Regions from separate parts of the Borborobacter xinjiangensis genome, predicted to be linked through region 4. Evidence: predicted binding sites of a transcription regulator. Region 4 holds the regulator's gene; each other region holds the start of a gene.
The links. The regulator LexA, encoded in region 4, represses DNA repair genes until DNA is damaged. The targets are predictions, from matches to a motif close to TGTTCNNNNTGTGTTCNG.
Positions count from the first base shown of each region.

Region 1 (4,621 bases), on a different contig from region 4:
CATGATCAACCTGCATGGCAACCGGCACGCCGGTGGTCACACGGCCCTTCGCCACCCGGCCGGAATGAACGAAAAGCCCGTCGCCCTTCTTCTGGGTGTCGGTGATCTCAAGCGAAAACCCGTCGCCGGATATCGTTCCGGTATCACCCATCTGGCCACCGGATTCGCCATAGAACGGCGTCTGGTTCACCACCACCTGAACTTCGTCACCTGCCTCGGCAGCCTCGACGCTGACGCCGCCCTTCACCAGGGCTTGCACGATACCTTCGGCCTCTTCGGTATCGTAGCCCAGGAATTCGGTCGCCCCGGTCTTCTCCTTGACCGCGAACCATACGGCCTCGGTGGCGGCCTCGCCGGACCCTGCCCAACTGGCGCGGGCCTCGGCCTTCTGACGTTCCATGGCCGTGTTGAAGCCATCGAGATCGACCGAAATGCCCCGCTGGCGCAGCGCATCCTGTGTCAGATCAAGCGGGAACCCGTAGGTATCATAGAGTTTGAACGCAGTTTCGCCATCCAGCCGATCGCCGCTGCCCAGGGTCTCGGTTGCGTCCGACAAAAGGGTGAGGCCGCGTGCCAGGGTCTTGCGGAACCGGGTTTCCTCAAGCTTCAACGTCTCGGTGATGAGTGGCTGGCCGCGCACGAGCTCTGGATAGGCCTGCCCCATTTCGCGAACCAACGCCGGCACCAGACGCCACATCAACGGCTCCGATGCGCCGAGGAGTTGTGCGTGGCGCATGGCGCGGCGCATGATGCGGCGCAGCACATAGCCACGACCTTCATTCGAGGGCAGCACCCCATCGGCGATCAGGAAACTGGTGGCGCGCAAATGATCGGCGATAACCCGGTGGCTGGCTCGGCTCTTGCCCTCGGCCTTGACGCCGGTCGCCTCCTCCGACGCACGAATGAGCGCCTTGAACAGGTCGATATCGTAATTGTCATGCACGCCCTGCATGACAGCGGCGATCCGCTCCAGCCCCATACCGGTATCGATGGAAGGACGCGGCAGCGTGACGCGCTCCTCCTTCGTCAACTGCTCGAACTGCATGAAGACGAGGTTCCATATTTCGATGAAACGATCGCCATCCTCGTCAGGGCTTCCGGGAGGTCCGCCCGGAATTTCCTCTCCATGATCGTAGAAAATCTCCGAGCACGGGCCGCATGGGCCAGTGTCACCCATTGCCCAGAAATTATCACTGGTGGCGATGCGGATGATCTTGTGCTCGGGCAGGCCGGCAATCTTGCTCCAGAAACCCGCCGCTTCATCGTCGGTATGGTAGACGGTAACCAGCAGGCGATCGCGCTCGAGCCCGAATTCCTTGGTGATCAGGTTCCAGGCAAGCTCGATGGCGCGCTCCTTGAAATAGTCACCGAAGGAGAAATTGCCGAGCATCTCGAAAAAGGTGTGATGGCGGGCGGTGTAGCCGACATTGTCGAGATCGTTGTGCTTGCCGCCGGCGCGCACGCATTTCTGCGACGTTACCGCGCGCGAATAGGCGCGGCTCTCAAGCCCGGTGAAGACATTCTTGAACTGCACCATGCCGGCGTTGACGAACATGAGCGTCGGGTCGTTACGGGGCACGAGCGGGCTTGAAGCCACGGCTTCATGTCCGTTTTTCCGGAAATAGTCGAGAAATGTCGACCGGATTTCGTTTACGCCACTCATGTCATTGCCTTTGCGAGAACTCCGCCGGTGCCAAAGGCGGGAAAATGGACAGAGCCTTTTAGCCGCCGCCCCCCGCACTGTCCAGAATTGCGGAAACAAACCCGACGAGGAAGCCTTGCCAAAACAAAGCCGCCGACACAGAGGCCGGCGGCTTTGAAAATCCGGCTCAGGCAGGGCCCGTTCACATTTCGCCGGCTTCAGCCTCGAAACCGCCGTCGGGCTCGCCCTCGAGGAATTTCTCGGCAATCAGCCCGGCATTCTGCCGCAAGGTGAGCTCGATCTCGCGGGCGGTGTCGGGATTGTCGCGCAAGAACAGCTTGGCATTCTCCCGGCCCTGGCCGAGGCGCTGTGAATTGTAGGAGAACCAGGCGCCTGCCTTCTCAATCACGCCGGCCTTGACGCCGAGATCGACAAGCTCGCCGGTCTTGGAAACGCCTTCGCCATACATGATATCGAATTCCACCTGCTTGAAAGGCGGCGCAAGCTTGTTCTTCACCACCTTCACGCGGGTCTGGTTGCCGACCACCTCGTCGCGATCCTTGACCGAACCGATGCGGCGGATGTCGAGGCGAACCGAGGCATAGAACTTGAGCGCATTGCCGCCAGTCGTGGTTTCGGGCGAGCCGAACATCACGCCGATCTTCATACGAATCTGGTTGATGAAGATGACCATCGTGTTGGAGCGCGAGATGGAAGCGGTCAGCTTGCGCAACGCCTGGCTCATGAGGCGTGCCTGGAGACCAGGCAGCGAGTCGCCCATCTCGCCTTCGATTTCGGCACGCGGCGTCAGCGCCGCCACCGAATCGACGACCAGAACGTCAACGGCTCCCGAGCGCACCAGCGTGTCGCAGATTTCCAAGGCCTGTTCGCCGGTGTCGGGCTGGGAAATCAGAAGGTTCTCAAGGTCGACGCCAAGCTTTCGCGCATAGACCGGGTCAAGCGCGTGTTCGGCGTCAACGAACGCACAGATACCACCCTTTTTCTGCGATTCGGCCACCGTATGCAGCGCAAGCGTCGTCTTGCCGGAGCTTTCCGGGCCATAGATTTCGATGATGCGGCCGCGCGGCAACCCGCCGACGCCGAGCGCGATGTCGAGTCCAAGCGAGCCGGTCGATACGGTCTCGATCTCGACGATCTTCTCGTTCGCTCCCAGGCGCATGATCGAGCCCTTGCCGAAAGCGCGTTCGATCTGCGACAGCGCGGCATCCAAAGCCTTAGATTTGTCCACCGATTTGTCCTCTACGAGCCGTAACGAATTCTGAGCCATGATACATTACCCCTTGGACGTCAATGAGGACCCGCCGGTCCGATTTATCATTCCATGTGTACCCTTTTTGTTCTCTTTTCGCAATAGGAGCTATGTATTTGATAATAAATCACATCTGTGATTTGTTCTATTTTTATACTCATCCGGCGCGAAGCGATGGCAGGATGGCCGGTCGGACCTTCCCATGGCATCGCCTAAGCGATTCGACGTTGAACGCGCTTCATGATCCATCCGCCTGCGGCGGATTACGATGAGATTGAACCCATGAACTCTCCTCGAATACTCGCCGTCGGCGGGGCGCATATCGACCGGCGCGGCCGGATAACGGACGCCTATGTGCCGGGTGCGTCAAATCCGGGAGTGATGCGCGAGGATGTGGGCGGCGGCGTCTTCAACGCACTGCGCAATGCGGTCCGGCGCGGCGCGGTGGGCTCGCTGATGTCGATTCGAGGCGGAGACGCGGCCGGGGAAACAGTTTCGCGGGCTATCGCAGCGGAAGGCATTGCCGATCTTTCGGTCGTCTTTCTCGACCGAGTGACGCCGAGCTATACGGCAATCATCGATCGTGATGGCGAAGTGATCCTAGGCTTCGCCGACATGGCGCTTTACGACCTTGCTTTTACCAAGCAGATGCGCCGCTCGAAAATGCGCGAGGCGATCGAGCGCGCCGATGCGCTGCTGTGCGATGCCAACCTGCCCGCCTCCGCCCTGCGGCTACTTGCTGAGATTGCGGCTGGCAAACCATCGTTCGCGATAGCGATTTCTCCGGCCAAGGTCTCCCGCTTGGCCGATGGACTGAGTGGCCTTTCCTGCCTGTTCATGAACCAGCGCGAGGCAGCAGCCCTTTCTCACATGAGCGAGTATGCGCCCGCCGCCGCGACGGTGCGTGCCCTGCAAAGCCAGGGATTGGTCAGTGGCGTGATAACCTCCGGCAGCGGGCCGGTTACAGGATTTGACGGCGATGGGCTGTTTTCGATTATCCCGCCGCCGGCATCAGCGGTGCTCGACGCGACGGGCGCCGGCGATGCACTTGCGGGTGCGACTGTCGCGGCGATTGCACGCGGCATGAATTTACGCGAAGCGCTTCGCGAGGGTGTTGCGGCGGCCACGCTTGCCGTTCAGAGCCGCGCATCCGTGCCCGTCTTTTCGGCGCAGACATTTGCCGCTACGCTGGCGCTGGTGCCGCAGGCGGTGGAACTCGGCACGAAAATCGGAGAAACACCATGACACCGGAAGCCGCCCGTTCCTTCACGGACGTCAATCCGCCGGTGGCCGAAGCGCTCGCCTCAGGCAGGCCGGTGGTGGCGCTCGAAAGCACGATCATCACCCATGGCATGCCATACCCGCAAAACAGCGCCATGGCCGCCAATGTCGAGCAGATCGTCCGGGATGAAGGCGCGGTTCCGGCCACCATCGCGGTGATCGGCGGTCGGTTGAAAATCGGCCTCTCAGGCGAGGAGCGTGAGGCCCTCGCCAATTCCACCGGAGCCATGAAACTGTCGCGCGCAGATCTGGCCTTTGCGGTCACCCAAGGCCGCACCGGCGGTACGACTGTCGCGGCAACGATGATCGCGGCACATCTGGCCGGCATCGAGGTATTCGCCACGGGCGGCATCGGCGGCGTCCACAAGGGTGCGGAAGCCAGCTTCGACATCTCGGCCGATCTCGATGAACTCGCGCACACGCCGCTG
Region 1 covers NZ_JBLLVA010000002.1:188,648-193,268, reverse strand. Annotated here, with positions in the region: gene alaS (alanine--tRNA ligase) at 1-1,663, opposite strand, end outside; gene recA (recombinase RecA) at 1,845-2,930, opposite strand; gene ACLKMW_RS03090 (carbohydrate kinase family protein) at 3,195-4,157, shown strand; gene ACLKMW_RS03085 (pseudouridine-5'-phosphate glycosidase) at 4,154-4,621, shown strand, end outside.
Region 1: a site for LexA is predicted at 2,988-3,005, ahead of recA (recombinase RecA). Genes of this name have one in related genera too.

Region 2 (4,621 bases), on a different contig from region 4:
GGCGCGCCCTAGTTAACCTCGTGCGGAGGTTGCAACGACCACCGTATTGGCCGGCGTGAATAGTCCAACCTATTGCACACACGCCGGCCAAGCTTTGCCTGTCTCGACAGGCGAGAGCCATAGAGCTGGTGCAGCCAGCCCTTTTCCGTTGACGCCCTCCCTGTGCGCTATTTCACGCCACCGCAAATCGACGTAAACGAAGACGACGAAGCGGAGCGGCAAAATGACATTCGACTATTGCGTGGTGGGCGCCGGCATCGTCGGCCTGGCAGTTGCCATGGAATTGCTGCAGCGCGAGCCAGGTGTGCGGATTGTCGTCCTGGAAAAGGAAGGCGCTGTAGCCGCTCACCAGACCGGCCACAACAGCGGCGTCATCCATGCCGGCATCTACTATCAACCGGGTTCACTTAAGGCACGCCTTTGCCGTGAGGGCGCAGCGGCGACCAAGCAATTCTGCCGCGACAACAATATTGCCTTCGACCAGTGCGGCAAGCTTCTCGTGGCGACCGACAAGCTGGAACTCGAGCGCATGGAAGCACTGGCGAAGCGGGCGGTGCAGAACGACATCGCGTTCGAACACCTCGATGCCACACAACTACGCAAGGCCGAGCCGCGAATTTCGGGGCTTGGAGCGCTGCTGGTGCCTGCCACCGGGATCGTGAGTTACCGCAAGGTGAGCGAGGCGATGGCCGGGGCCATCAAGGCAAAGGGGGGAGAAATCCGCTTTGGTTCACCCGTCACGGCACTGCGCGAGCAAGGCAACGGTGTGGTTATCGAGGTTGGCGGCAACAGGATCGAGGCCAAGCGGCTGATTGCATGCGCCGGGCTGCAATCCGACCGCCTCGCGCAAATGGCTGGCCTGAAGATCGAGCACCGCATAGTGCCGTTCCGCGGCGAATATCACGTGCTGCCGCCTCGCCTCTCCAGCATCGTCAAACATCTGATTTATCCGATCCCCGATCCGGATTTGCCTTTTCTGGGCATCCACCTGACGCGGATGATCGACGGCAGTGTGACAGTAGGGCCGAACGCCGTGCTCGGTTTCGACCGCGAGGGTTATCCGAAAGGCACGATGCGGGGATCAGACATTGCAGACATGCTTGGCTTTGCCGGATTCTGGAAGCTGATCGCCGCCAACTGGCGCTCCGGCGTGACAGAGTTCGGGAATTCGCTTTCCAAGCGGCGCTATCTCGAAGCCTGCCGCAAATACTGTCCGGAACTCGAGGTCAGCGACCTGCAGCCGTGGCCAGCCGGTATTCGCGCACAAGCGGTGATGCAAGATGGAACATTGGTACACGACTTTCTATTCGTGCAATCGGAGCGCATGCTGCATGTCTGCAATGCGCCCTCGCCTGCGGCCACTTCCGCAATTCCAATCGGCAAGATGATCGTCGACAAGTTGTTGGCTGCGTGATCCAGAGACGCGGAAACAGCCGCAAGGACTGATTCCATTTGCCGGCGTATCGTACTGATCGGAAACAGATTCTTCTGTTTCAGGCGGCGCGAACCGGCAACCGGGCACGCACGCCTGAATCAAGAAACAGCATCAACCTGTTGACCAAGCACAAAATCACAGTGCCGCGGCCACAAAAGTCAGAACGGGATTTCGTCGTCCAAATCACGAGAGCCACCGCCGCCACCACGGCTCGGGCCACCGCCGCCACCACGGTTGGAACCATAGTCGCCGGGGCCGGACTGGCCAAAATCGGAGCTTCGGCCACCACCGCCGCCGGAGTACCCCCCAACCTGGCCGCCCTCACCTTGCCCACGTGAATCCAGCATCTGCAATTCGCCGCGAAATTTCTGCAGTACGATCTCGGTCGTGTAGCGCTCGACGCCGTCCTTTTCCCACTTTCGGGTCTGAAGCTGGCCCTCGATGTAAACTTTCATGCCCTTCTTGAGGTACTGCTCGGCAACCTTGGCGAGGCTGTCGTTGAAGATGACGACCTGATGCCATTCCGTCTTTTCCCTGCGTTCACCGGAATTCTTGTCACGCCAGCTTTCTGAGGTTGCTATGCGCAGATTGACGACAGGTTCGCCCGAATTTAGCCGGCGGATTTCAGGGTCTGCCCCCAGATTACCCACCAGGATGACCTTGTTGACGCTACCCGCCATGATACTTCTCCACGCTTATCCGAAACGAAATTACCGCAGCACCTTATAGCGAGACGCCTCATTCTGCTCGACTAAGGGCCTCTTTCCCACAAAGATTTTGTTCTCTATATGTTCTATTAATACCCTTTGATCGAGTCAAGAAAATTTCACCTGGTTGAACCGATCCATCTGCCGGCCCTTGCTTTGGACAGGTGATTTGTCTTGAGATGCTGGTTTGACCCGCTTGATGCCCCTATATTGAGGCCATGTTTTGTAAATCGGCATCGGTCCTGACTATAGCTCTAATCTGCGTATCGAGTACTGCTTGGGCGGACTCCGGCTCCAGCAGCAGTTCCCGCACCACTTTGCCCGGAGTGATGGATGGCTATAGCATCGTCAAACCGCTTGAAGCAGAACCGGATGATACGGTTCCACAGGGCAAGTCAGGCCAATTCAAGATCGGAAATGTCGATGTACGCATTTCTGGCGATGTCACCATTGACGTGGGTGTTGGCTCGACCCGACCGCCAAACCGCTGACACGACCTCACCCTCTCAAAAAGTGGGCGCCTGAAATGAGTAGCCCCGCCGCTGCCAGAGCAGAATGACGGGGCTTTGAATGGGTTCAACCCATAGTGTCGGGAGCGTTTCACCGACTTTTTGTCTTCGGATGCTTCGCGGATTCAACCGTCGATCCGACTATGGTTTCAAATTGTAAGGGAAACGATCAGGCAAATACTGGCAACCAAGGGCCTTGGTTTAGTTTCGTGCTGATCGCGGCTCTACTCGGCGTAGAGCCTGATGGGACTGTCCGGTGGAGTCATGCCTCGCTCCTTCTGTCCGTTGCACATGGTGTCCGGAAGCGCTTCATTCGCTGGTCTGCGGCGTCTCGCAGACTGCCTGCCGGTTGCGAAGATCGCCGTTTGGCGATCGGCTTTCCTGACTTGCCAAGACTGGTCCTTCCTGGCACCTGCGTCAACCTTTTGCAGGCATATCGACCAAAAAGTGATCCACTGTAACATGAATCCGTATGGCCGGTTTTGTCAGTAGCCTGTTCATTTTTTGTTCTTTGCGCTTGCCCGCTGTCCTGAAAGACGCTTAAACGCTGGCGGGGAAGTGCGGCTTCTCTCGAAACCGCGTAGAGACGACCTATATTGGCGGAAGGCCGGGATAACCCGCCATTCCGAGACATCATGATCTGAGGCGGCGGACCGGCCATGGCCGACCAAAAATACATTTCCATTCGCGGTGCACGCGAACACAATCTGAAGAATGTGGACCTCGATTTGCCACGCGATTCCCTCGTGGTGATGACTGGGCTTTCCGGCTCCGGTAAATCGTCGCTCGCCTTCGATACCATCTACGCCGAGGGGCAGCGGCGCTACGTCGAGAGCCTTTCTGCCTACGCGCGCCAGTTTCTGGAGATGATGCAAAAGCCGGACGTCGATCAGATCGACGGCCTGTCTCCGGCTATTTCCATAGAGCAGAAGACAACGTCGAAGAACCCGCGCTCGACGGTCGGCACAGTTACCGAGATATACGACTACATGCGCCTTTTGTTCGCGCGCGTGGGTGTTCCCTATTCGCCGGCTACCGGGTTGCCGATTGAAAGCCAAACGGTGAGCCAAATGGTCGACCGTGTGCTGGCGATGGAGGAAGGCACGCGGCTCTACATCATGGCGCCGATCGTGCGCGGCCGCAAAGGCGAGTACCGCAAGGAACTCCTGGAGCTACAGAAGAAAGGCTTCCAGCGCGTAAAGATCGACGGGGTCTTCTACGAGATCGCCGAAGTGCCTGCGCTGGACAAGAAATACAAACACGACATCGATGTGGTGGTGGACCGCATAGTGGTGCGCCCCGACCTCGCTACCCGACTTGCCGATTCCATGGAAACGGCGCTGAAACTGGCTGAAGGGTTGGTGGTGGCGGAGTTTGCCGACAAGCCGCTGCCGGCAAGCGAAACCTCGGAAGAATCCGCCTACAAATCCAAGAACGAGACGCACGAGCGGGTGCTGTTCTCGGAGAAGTTTGCCTGCCCGGTGTCGGGATTCACTATTCCCGAAATCGAGCCCAGGCTGTTCTCCTTCAACAATCCATTCGGCGCCTGTCCAACCTGCGATGGCCTGGGCAGCCAACGCGCCATAGATGCCCACCTTGTGGTTCCGGATGAAAACGTGTCGCTACGCGACGGCGCGATCAGTCCGTGGGCTAAATCAACGTCTCCCTACTATTCCCAAACGCTCGAGGCTTTGGGCACGGTCTACGGCTTTAAGCTGGGTGACAAATGGAAAGACCTTTCTGACGAAGCCAGAAGCGCGATCCTTCAAGGAACGGGTGAGCGCGAGATCGCCTTCCAGTACGATGATGGCTTGCGCTCCTATAAGACAACTAAAACCTTCGAGGGCGTGGTTCCCAATCTCGAGCGGCGTTGGAAGGAAACCGAATCCGCCTGGATGCGGGAGGAAATCGAGCGCTTCATGTCCGCCACCCCCTGCCCGGCCTGCAATGGCTATCGCCTCAAGCCGGAA
Region 2 covers NZ_JBLLVA010000044.1:18,566-23,186, reverse strand. Annotated here, with positions in the region: gene lhgO (L-2-hydroxyglutarate oxidase) at 224-1,414, shown strand; gene ssb (single-stranded DNA-binding protein) at 1,594-2,115, opposite strand; gene ACLKMW_RS24745 (hypothetical protein) at 2,472-2,633, shown strand; gene uvrA (excinuclease ABC subunit UvrA) at 3,311-4,621, shown strand, end outside.
Region 2: a site for LexA is predicted at 3,146-3,163, ahead of uvrA (excinuclease ABC subunit UvrA). Genes of this name have one in related genera too.

Region 3 (4,621 bases), on a different contig from region 4:
AATATCTGACATTTGCTCGATCCCTCTCGTGTACGTGCACACGTCAGGAGAGCCCGCACCAACCGGCTCGTCAACCAAGGCAGCCGGCGGCCTGGTCGGCGGCATATTCGAGCAAAGGTGACTTGTTAACTAATTGCTTTTTAAGCAATTTACGGATGGTGCAGGATTCGTCTTTGCTACGAATCCTTATAGCCGCAAGGATCGAATCCTTCTGACTTGCAAGCAGAAATCGTCTGTTCAAGGATAGAAAGTTGTGGATAACTCGGTGACCGATTTTGGCCCCTGTGCCGCTGCGGCAACTTCCTGCCGAATCGGCCCGCCGACTCGAATCGGGGAGGAGCACAAGTCGCATTATTATCCGTCAAGGCAACGCCGTCCAGCAGACATTGCAAATCGCATGCCCATCACACCGGCCCAGCCCAATTTCATGCCAGATGATGGCTTGATCTGTCGCGGGCGAGCATGGACAGGTCGGCCCGCGCCGATTACCTCGGGGACCTGCCGAGCGCTGAGGGGCAGAAGCTCCGCGCCCACGGAATGGCGGATCGCGATGCACGAGCCGAGCCGACCCGTTCCATTCCGTGGCACGGGTCCTTGAGGTAGATCGTCAACTAGGACGTGATCGGATTGAAGCTCGCGATTGTTGGCCTTCAAACAGGAAACAATGGCCACCATCACAGGTGCCGTCGAGCGGCAACGGTGCGGACTCCTTCAGCGTTTTGTCGAGAATCCCACAGCGAGCCCAACCGTGGCCTGACGCCCGGTTAAACATCGATAGCATGTCGGAATGCCTGGCCTCCTTTCGTGCCGGCTACCGCACAGCTGTTGCCGTCGACGGCGGCGTGGACCGAACAAATCCACCTTCGGCCCCGAACGAATCCACCTTCGGCCACCAACGCCGCTGCAAGTGGGCAGCGCCCGCCGATGTCGATAGATAGTGATAGGTCCGCGTGGCCCCGACAGAACCTTATTACCGAACATGGCAAGTCGTTCGACGATAATCCGCGCCTTCAGCAGTAGACCGCGCGAAGATCGTTGGCTGGCGCCCGACAGCATTGCCGCGAACGGCGGAGCCACGATCGAGACAGCAACAACGCCTCGCCCGTCGAAAAGGCAAGTCTCCAGCGAACCCCAGCTAGGTGTTTGTTGACACATCTGATGAGAGAAAAAGGCTGTGTTTACTGCGATTGACAAGCTTTATTTACAAGCACAATCGTCCACATGGACAATGCTCCGCAATTGAAGAACTACCGAAGTTTGGTTATTGCGTAAGCTATTGAATCCCCAAACGTATCATGCACTGTGTTTACATAGGGCCTAGACCACCTGTCAGAATGGGATTTCGTCGTCGAGATCGCGCGAGGAACCGCCGCCGCTCCTGCCGCCGCGCCCATAGTCGTCATTTGGACCCGACTGGCCGAAATCGGATCCGCTGCGCCCACCACCGCCATAGCCGACCTGGCCGCCCTCGCCGCCCTGGCCGCGCGCATCCAGCATCTGCAGTTCGCCCCGGAATTTCTGCAGCACGATCTCGGTCGTATAGCGCTCGATGCCGTCCTTTTCCCATTTACGGGTCTGGAGCGAGCCTTCGATATAAACCTTCATGCCCTTCTTGAGATATTGCTCGGCGACCTTTGCAAGGTTGTCGTTGAATATCACCACCTGGTGCCATTCGGTCTTTTCGCGGCGTTCGCCCGAATTCTTGTCGCGCCAGGTTTCCGAGGTGGCAATCCGCAGATTGACGACCGGATCACCGGAATTCAGCCGCCGGATTTCCGGATCCGCGCCAAGATTGCCGACCAGAATGACTTTGTTGACGCTACCCGCCATGACACCGCTCCGCACAGATTCACAGAAACAATTTGTTGGCCGACCCTAGCCCATCAGGGCCGCCGCAGGCGGTTTGCGCCGCCAAATTCGGTCTCTTTCCACAAATTGTTTGTTCTAGATTTGTTCTAGTTGCATCCTGTTGGGATTTCAAGCCCCCGCATTCCCGCCACCGGAAACATGAGAAAGGCCCCGCCGCCTTTTGGCTCGCGAGGCCTTGATGGCTATTTGCCAACTGCCGGGAGTGTTTTACCGGCTTTTCCTTCGGATGCTACGCGGCAGTCAGCCGACGATCCGACCAGTAGTCTCTGATTGTAGGGGGAACGGCAAGTCCAATGCCTGACGGGGAAACCCGTAGCTACGCCTGCCGCGGCTCCACGCAAAGGCGGAGCCATTTGGAACAGTCCGGTGGACTCATGCCTCAACTCCTGTGCCGATTGATCCAACGTCTTCCGAAGCGTCAATTCGCCTGTCTGCGGCGCCTCGCAGACGGCCCGTCGGCGGCGAAGAGCATTCCAAGGGACGCTCGGCTGCGGATGACCTGAGAATGTTGCGCCCTCTGCCCCGCGAGGTCAACCCGCACACCGGCAGTGCTGCAAAATGTGATCGAAGCATAAGCTTTACCCTGCCGCTTGCAGCAGACTGTCAGGAACGTGTTCGGCCTTTGTTCTTTCTGCTTGCCCTGAAGGCGTAAAAGCGGCAAAACCGGCTGACAGCGAGGATCAGGCGCATCTCGACAGCGCGATTGAAATACCTACATGAGGGTTTGGCCGGTCAACCCGCCAATCCGATATTTAAATTGAGGCGACGGACCCGGCATGGCCGACCAGAAGTATCTTTCCATTCGCGGCGCGCGCGAACACAATTTGAAGAATGTCGATCTCGATCTTCCCCGGGACTCGCTGATCGTCATGACCGGCCTTTCCGGTTCCGGCAAGTCGTCGCTTGCCTTCGACACGATCTATGCCGAGGGCCAGCGGCGCTATGTGGAAAGCCTTTCGGCCTATGCGCGGCAATTTCTGGAGATGATGCAGAAGCCGGACGTCGACCAGATCGACGGACTGTCGCCAGCCATCTCCATCGAACAGAAGACGACCTCGCGCAATCCGCGCTCGACCGTCGGCACGGTGACGGAAATCTACGACTATATGCGCCTGCTTTTCGCGCGCGTCGGTATTCCTTATTCGCCGGCAACCGGCCTGCCGATCGAAAGCCAGACGGTCAGCCAGATGGTGGATCGGGTGCTCGCACTGGACGAAGGCACGCGCCTCTACATCATGGCGCCGGTAGTGCGCGGCCGCAAAGGCGAGTACCGCAAGGAACTCGCCGAATTGCAGAAAAAGGGCTTTCAGCGGGTCAAAATCGACGGCGCTTTCTACGAGATCGCCGAGGCCCCGGCGCTCGACAAGAAATACAAGCACGACATCGACGTGGTGGTCGACCGTATCGTGGTTCGCGGCGACCTTGCAACGCGGCTTGCCGATTCGATCGAGACGGCGCTGAAGCTTGCTGACGGGCTTTGCGTGGCTGAATTCGCCGACAGGCCGTTGCCCGCGGCCGAGACCGCCGAGGAATCCGCCAACAAGTCCAAGAACGAGACGCACGAACGCATTCTGTTCTCGGAGAAATTCGCCTGTCCGGTTTCGGGCTTCACGATCTCCGAGATCGAGCCGCGACTGTTTTCGTTCAACAATCCGTTCGGCGCCTGCCCTGCCTGCGATGGGCTTGGAACGCAGCGGGCCATCGATGCCACTCTGGTCGTTCCGGACGATAATGTTTCGCTGCGGGCCGGCGCCGTGTCGCCCTGGGCGAAATCGACCTCGCCTTATTATTCGCAGACCCTCGAAGCGCTGGGCAAGGTCTATGGCTTCAAGCTCAGCGACAAGTTCAAGGACCTGTTCGACGAAGCCAAGCAAGCGATTCTCTACGGCACCGGCGACCGCCAGATTGCCTTCACCTATGACGACGGCTTGCGCTCCTACAAGACCACCAAGACCTTCGAAGGCGTGATCCCCAATCTCGAGCGGCGTTGGAAGGAAACCGAATCGGCCTGGATGCGCGAGGAGATCGAGCGCTTCATGTCCTCGACCCCCTGCCCTGCCTGCAACGGCTATCGCCTGAAGCCTGAAACGCTGGCGGTGAAGGTCGCCGGCCTACATATCGGCCAGGTGTCGGAAATGTCGATACGCAAGGCCAATGTCTGGTTTGAGGAACTGCCGGCGACACTCAATAATAAGCAGAATGAGATCGCCGTTCGCATCCTGAAGGAAATCCGCGAGCGGCTGCGTTTTCTCAACGATGTCGGCCTCGATTATCTGACGCTGGCGCGGAACTCGGGCACGCTCTCGGGCGGCGAAAGCCAGCGCATCCGGCTTGCCTCTCAGATCGGCTCCGGCCTGACCGGCGTGCTTTATGTGCTCGACGAACCGTCGATCGGGCTTCATCAGCGCGACAATACCCGCCTGCTCGACACGCTGAAGCATCTGCGCGACCTCGGCAACACGGTCATCGTCGTCGAGCATGACGAGGACGCGATCCTAACGGCCGACTATGTAGTCGATATCGGCCCTGCCGCCGGCATCCACGGCGGCAACGTCGTCGCGGAAGGCACGCCAGCCGAAATCATGGCCAATCCGCGCTCGATCACCGGAAAGTATCTGACCGGCGACCTGGAGATTCCGATGCCGTCGGACCGGCGCCAGCCGAAAAAGGCACGCAGCATCAAGGTTGTCGGCGCGCGCGGCAACAATCTGAAGAATGTCACGGCCGAAATACCGCTCGGCACCTTCACCTG
Region 3 covers NZ_JBLLVA010000011.1:107,632-112,252, forward strand. Annotated here, with positions in the region: gene ssb (single-stranded DNA-binding protein) at 1,330-1,830, opposite strand; gene uvrA (excinuclease ABC subunit UvrA) at 2,646-4,621, shown strand, end outside.
Region 3: a site for LexA is predicted at 1,941-1,958, ahead of ssb (single-stranded DNA-binding protein). Genes of this name have one in related genera too.

Region 4 (4,621 bases):
TCCGGGTCGGTTCGCAAGTGCAGGGGATTGTCAGCCTGATTGCACCATCGGGGCCGGTGCGGCCAGGAAGCTACGACTTTTCCTTCGAAAGCTATTTCGACGGCATAGGTGCGAGCGGCTACTTTATGCGCGGACCCGAGCTATTGCCGGATATGCCGCCGGCTTCGGGTCTCAGCAACTTTTCGATCCACGTGGAAAACGCGCGAAATGCCATCGCCAAGCGAATCCGCGACGGTATCGACGGGCCGGAGGGCGAGATCGCCGCAGCCCTTGTCGTGGGGGTAAGAGCCGGCATTCCTGACGATATCAGCGAGGCGATGCGCCGAACCGGTATTTATCACATCATTTCGATATCCGGCCTGCATATGGCGCTTGTCGCCGGCACGGTAATGGGCACGTTGCGCGTCGTCTTCGCGTTGTTTCCGGCATTTGCATCGCGTCGGCCGGTTAAAAAATATGCGGCTGCCGCAGCCTTGGCGGCGATAGCTGCTTATCTGTTCATCTCAGGCGCAGAGGTCGCGGCCCAGCGCAGTTTCATCATGCTGGCGATCATGCTGATAGCACTACTGTTCGACCGTGCGGCGCTCACCCTGCGCAATCTGGCGACATCGGCAATCATCGTCATCGTCATCTCGCCGCATGAGGTCATCGGTCCGAGCTTCCAGATGTCGTTCGCGGCGACTGCGGCATTGGTCGGAGCCTATGCGATCTGGTCCGAGCGTCGGTCTGCCAGCCTGCATCGAACCTCCTTAACCGATCGTCCGCTCACCAGCGCCATGTTGAGAAAAAGCTGGGGTTTCATGGCCGCACTCGCGGTGACGTCAATCGTCGCCGGGCTGGCAACGGCCGTCTTCGGCGCCTACCACTTCCAGCGCGTCTCGCCGCTCAGCCTCGTGGCGAACCTTGCGGTAATGCCCATCGTGTCTGTCTTCGTGATGCCGTTTGCCGTCGCCGGCTCCATTGCCATGCCATTCGGTCTCGATGGGCCGTTCTTCTTCGTCATGGCCAAGGGTCTTGCCGCAATGATCGCGGTCTCGCGATGGCTCTCGCAACACTCGCCCGTTGATGCGGTGGGGCTCATTTCTGTTCATTCCGTCGTGCTGTGGACCGTGGCTCTCGTCATCGCCACTATGGCCACAACCCGGTTGCGCGTCACGGCGTTGCCATTCGCACTCGTCGGCCTCGTCACGGTCGCAAATGTCCGCCCGCCCGACATATTGGTGTCCGAAGACGCTCGACTGGTCGCAGTGCCGGTGGGCGAACAGCGCCTGGCGGTTAATCGCGCACGCCCGAACGAATTCACCATCGAAAACTGGCAGCGTGCGCTTCGGGCAGAAAAGATACTGAAGCCGGACGTTCTTAAGATGGCCAATCCAAGCGCAGCCGGCACTTTGCCGCCAGTCACGGACGGTTTCGTGTGCGATGCCGGACTTTGCCTCGTACGTCATGTTTCAGGCGCAGTGATTGCACATGCGCTTGACGCGGCATCAGCCAAACCTGCATGCGGACAGGCGGCCGTAGTAGTGGTCGATGATGCGACGGCGAGTAATGTATGCGAAAACCGTCGGACGCTGGTGGTCACCAAACGCGAGCTTGCGAGATATGGGAGCGCTGCAATCCAATTATCCGAGGCAGCGACTGGTTCACGAGCCGAAATCAGCTTTGCCATTAGCCGTCCGTATCGTCCGTGGCATACTCAACGGCGCTTCTCGCGCGAGGCTCGTGGATTGCCGCCCTACCGCCGAAAGGCGCCTCGGCGGGCAAATGCGTCTAATGCAGATGCAACAACCAGTTCGGGAGACAGTCGGACGCTCAAATAAACGGACACGAGCAACAGCACATCTCACCCCAAGCGCCCCGGTCTCGCGTAAACGCACTCAAGTGGTATCCGGTGATGCCAGCGATTAGCCGAGGCCAGGGCATGACCGTAAGAGTGTAAGCCGGTTTCCGAAAGAATTCCTGGGTGTCGATTGGGGCGCATGGCGCTCCAAGGAGTAAAAGCTGGGGCGCAGAAGCTCCCGCAATCTCACCCTGTCATCTGGAAGCGAAGGGCTGGCCTCAACGCAATCGAGACCAGGGAAGGCGCACCTGCCGCCGAAAGACCCTCAGTAGCGGCGGATCAACCCGACCAGCTTACCCTGCACCTTCACGCGATCCGGTCCGAAAATGCGCGTCTCATAGGCCGGATTGGCCGCCTCCAGCGCGATTGACGCGCCCTTGCGGCGAAACCGTTTCAGCGTCGCCTCTTCCTCATCCACCAATGCCACGATGATCTCGCCAGGATTGGCGGTGCTGGCATTGCGAATGATAACCGTATCTCCGTCGAAAATGCCGGCCTCGATCATCGAGTCGCCCTTGACCTCCAGAGCGTAATGTTCGCCGCCGGCGATCATCTCCGGCGGCACGGAGATGGAATGGGTCTTGTGCTGGATTGCGTCGATCGGCACGCCGGCGGCGATGCGCCCCATCACCGGAATCGAAACGGAGGCGTTTGAATCGTCGTTCTCCGCCACAGGCCCGCGAGCAGGCTCGGGCGAGCGGCGCCCAAGGCTGCCTTCGATGACGCTTGGCGAAAACTTCGCGCGTTGCGGCGCAAGACCGGGCGCGATGGAATCGGGCAGGCGCAGAACTTCCAGCGCCCGAGCCCGATTGGGCAAGCGCCTGATGAAGCCTCTTTCCTCCAAGGCGGTGATCAGCCGATGGATGCCGGATTTCGAAGCAAGATCCAGAGCCTCCTTCATCTCGTCGAAGGAGGGTGGTATGCCCGACTCCTTCAGGCGTTCATGAATGAAGACGAGAAGCTCGTGTTGTTTGCGCGTGAGCATCGCCACCCCGAAGAATCAAAGAAAAACAAACCCGGAACAAACACTATCTGTTCCAGTTGTGTTCCGCAACCGTTTAAATCGGTGAAAAGTGGGAGAGAGACGCGTCTCGGAGCGCAGATCAGGAAAGGCTTCGGCTGAACTCGGCATCCAGCGATTCCGGCCGCTGTATGACGGCGAATTCGATAGCCACGCCATCCTCGAAATGGCGTACCACCTGTCCACGCATCGTTCCGAGCGTGACCTGAACGCCTAGGGCCGGCTTTACGCTGATTTCGATCGCAGCGCCCGACAGCGACAGATCGATGATCCGGCACTGATATTGTCGCCCGTCGGTGAGTTGCAATGTGCTCATTGGATTGCGCGGTGCGACACGCTCATGGCGGCGGTCTTCCGGCAGGTCGAGTTCATGCTTGTTGGCAAGCCATGTCAACTGTGCGGCGAGTTTGTCCTTCTTGCGGTCGGAGGCGATGATCGTCATCGCAAATCCGTCTTGCATAGTGCGGGTCACGACCCCCTCGACGCGGCCGATATGATCGATATAGGCGATGACTTTTTCGCCGGGGTTGCCGATGCGGTCGCAACGCAGCGCGACATTGCCCGGTGACATATCGACCACCTGGCAGGGGTGTTCCGTGCGATCTTCGAGCATGAAGCGGCCATAGATTTTCACGCGGACGCGTTGAAAGCCGCGCTTTTCTACCGCAGTTGGCGCCTGGTGGATCGCCGCCGCCCTCATGATGCCCCTGTTCGCTCGAATTCCCGCATGGCTGCGCCAGTTTCTAGCCGCTAAATTACGCCACACTGGTTAACGAGCCGTAGCCACGAGGGCGGCAGCGTGCCGTCGTCATTGGGCCACGCCAGGGGACTGCAAGGGCAGGGATCTACTCGTCGAGCCCGCCGGGAAGCACGACGAGGTGACGTATGCGTCGGCCACCACGGAGAGAATCAGCCGATTCCGAGAGCGTTTTCTGGCTGGGGGCGAGCGGCGGCACGGTGACGGCTGGACGGTTTTTCAGGAACATCGGCTCACAGTCGGGATCGACGACCCGAACCGACTCGATCAGCGCATCGGTTATGGGGTCGGCGCCAAGCCAGAACGGCCTCTCGCCTGGAGTGACAATGCCGATGGCGCGCGGGCTTTCCACGCCACCTTCAAGCGGCAGCAGAAGCAGCTCGAACGGATTGGATTTGCCGCACCGCGTGCGGCCCTCGAAAACGACGACGACGACGGACTTGGCATGAAAGACGCCGTAGGCCAGCCGCGCGAGCAGCCGCCTGTCCTTTTCGCGCCACAGGGAGGGAAATGAAAAGCCCTTGAGCTCGCGCCCATATGTGGCGCAAAGCCGGGTGCCGGCGAGGCGGAATACCGCTTCACCGCGCGTGTCGCGCTCCAGAATGAAAGTGTCGGCCAACAGCGTCTTGATGTCGGCCGGCTCGACCTCTGTCCGCCTCGGTGCGGGACGCCCGTCCCGCAGTCGATTCCAATAATGGAACAGGTCGATCGATCCGTTCTGTTTCATACCGCTCCGCTCCGCACAATCTGCCGTCCGGTGTTCCATCGACAAACAGAAAGGCGTTGTTCGAGGAACTACATGCGGGGCGAAGCAGGTTGCGTGCCAGAGCGTATGCCGGCTTGTTAACCGATCGGATGTGTTAAGGTTAATGATTGGTATACGTTGCGGAGTAGAGAGCTGTATGGCACGTTGAAACCACTCCAGCAGCGGTCGCCTCGCGGCGATCGGCAGCACTTCAGTCAAGGTTTTTGGGAGAGCAGGGGGGCTCGACCGGCCGTCCAG
Region 4 covers NZ_JBLLVA010000005.1:93,334-97,954, forward strand. Annotated here, with positions in the region: gene ACLKMW_RS08380 (ComEC/Rec2 family competence protein) at 1-1,820, shown strand, start outside; gene lexA (transcriptional repressor LexA) at 2,106-2,825, opposite strand; gene ACLKMW_RS08390 (PilZ domain-containing protein) at 2,944-3,561, opposite strand; gene ACLKMW_RS08395 (PAS domain-containing protein) at 3,707-4,345, opposite strand.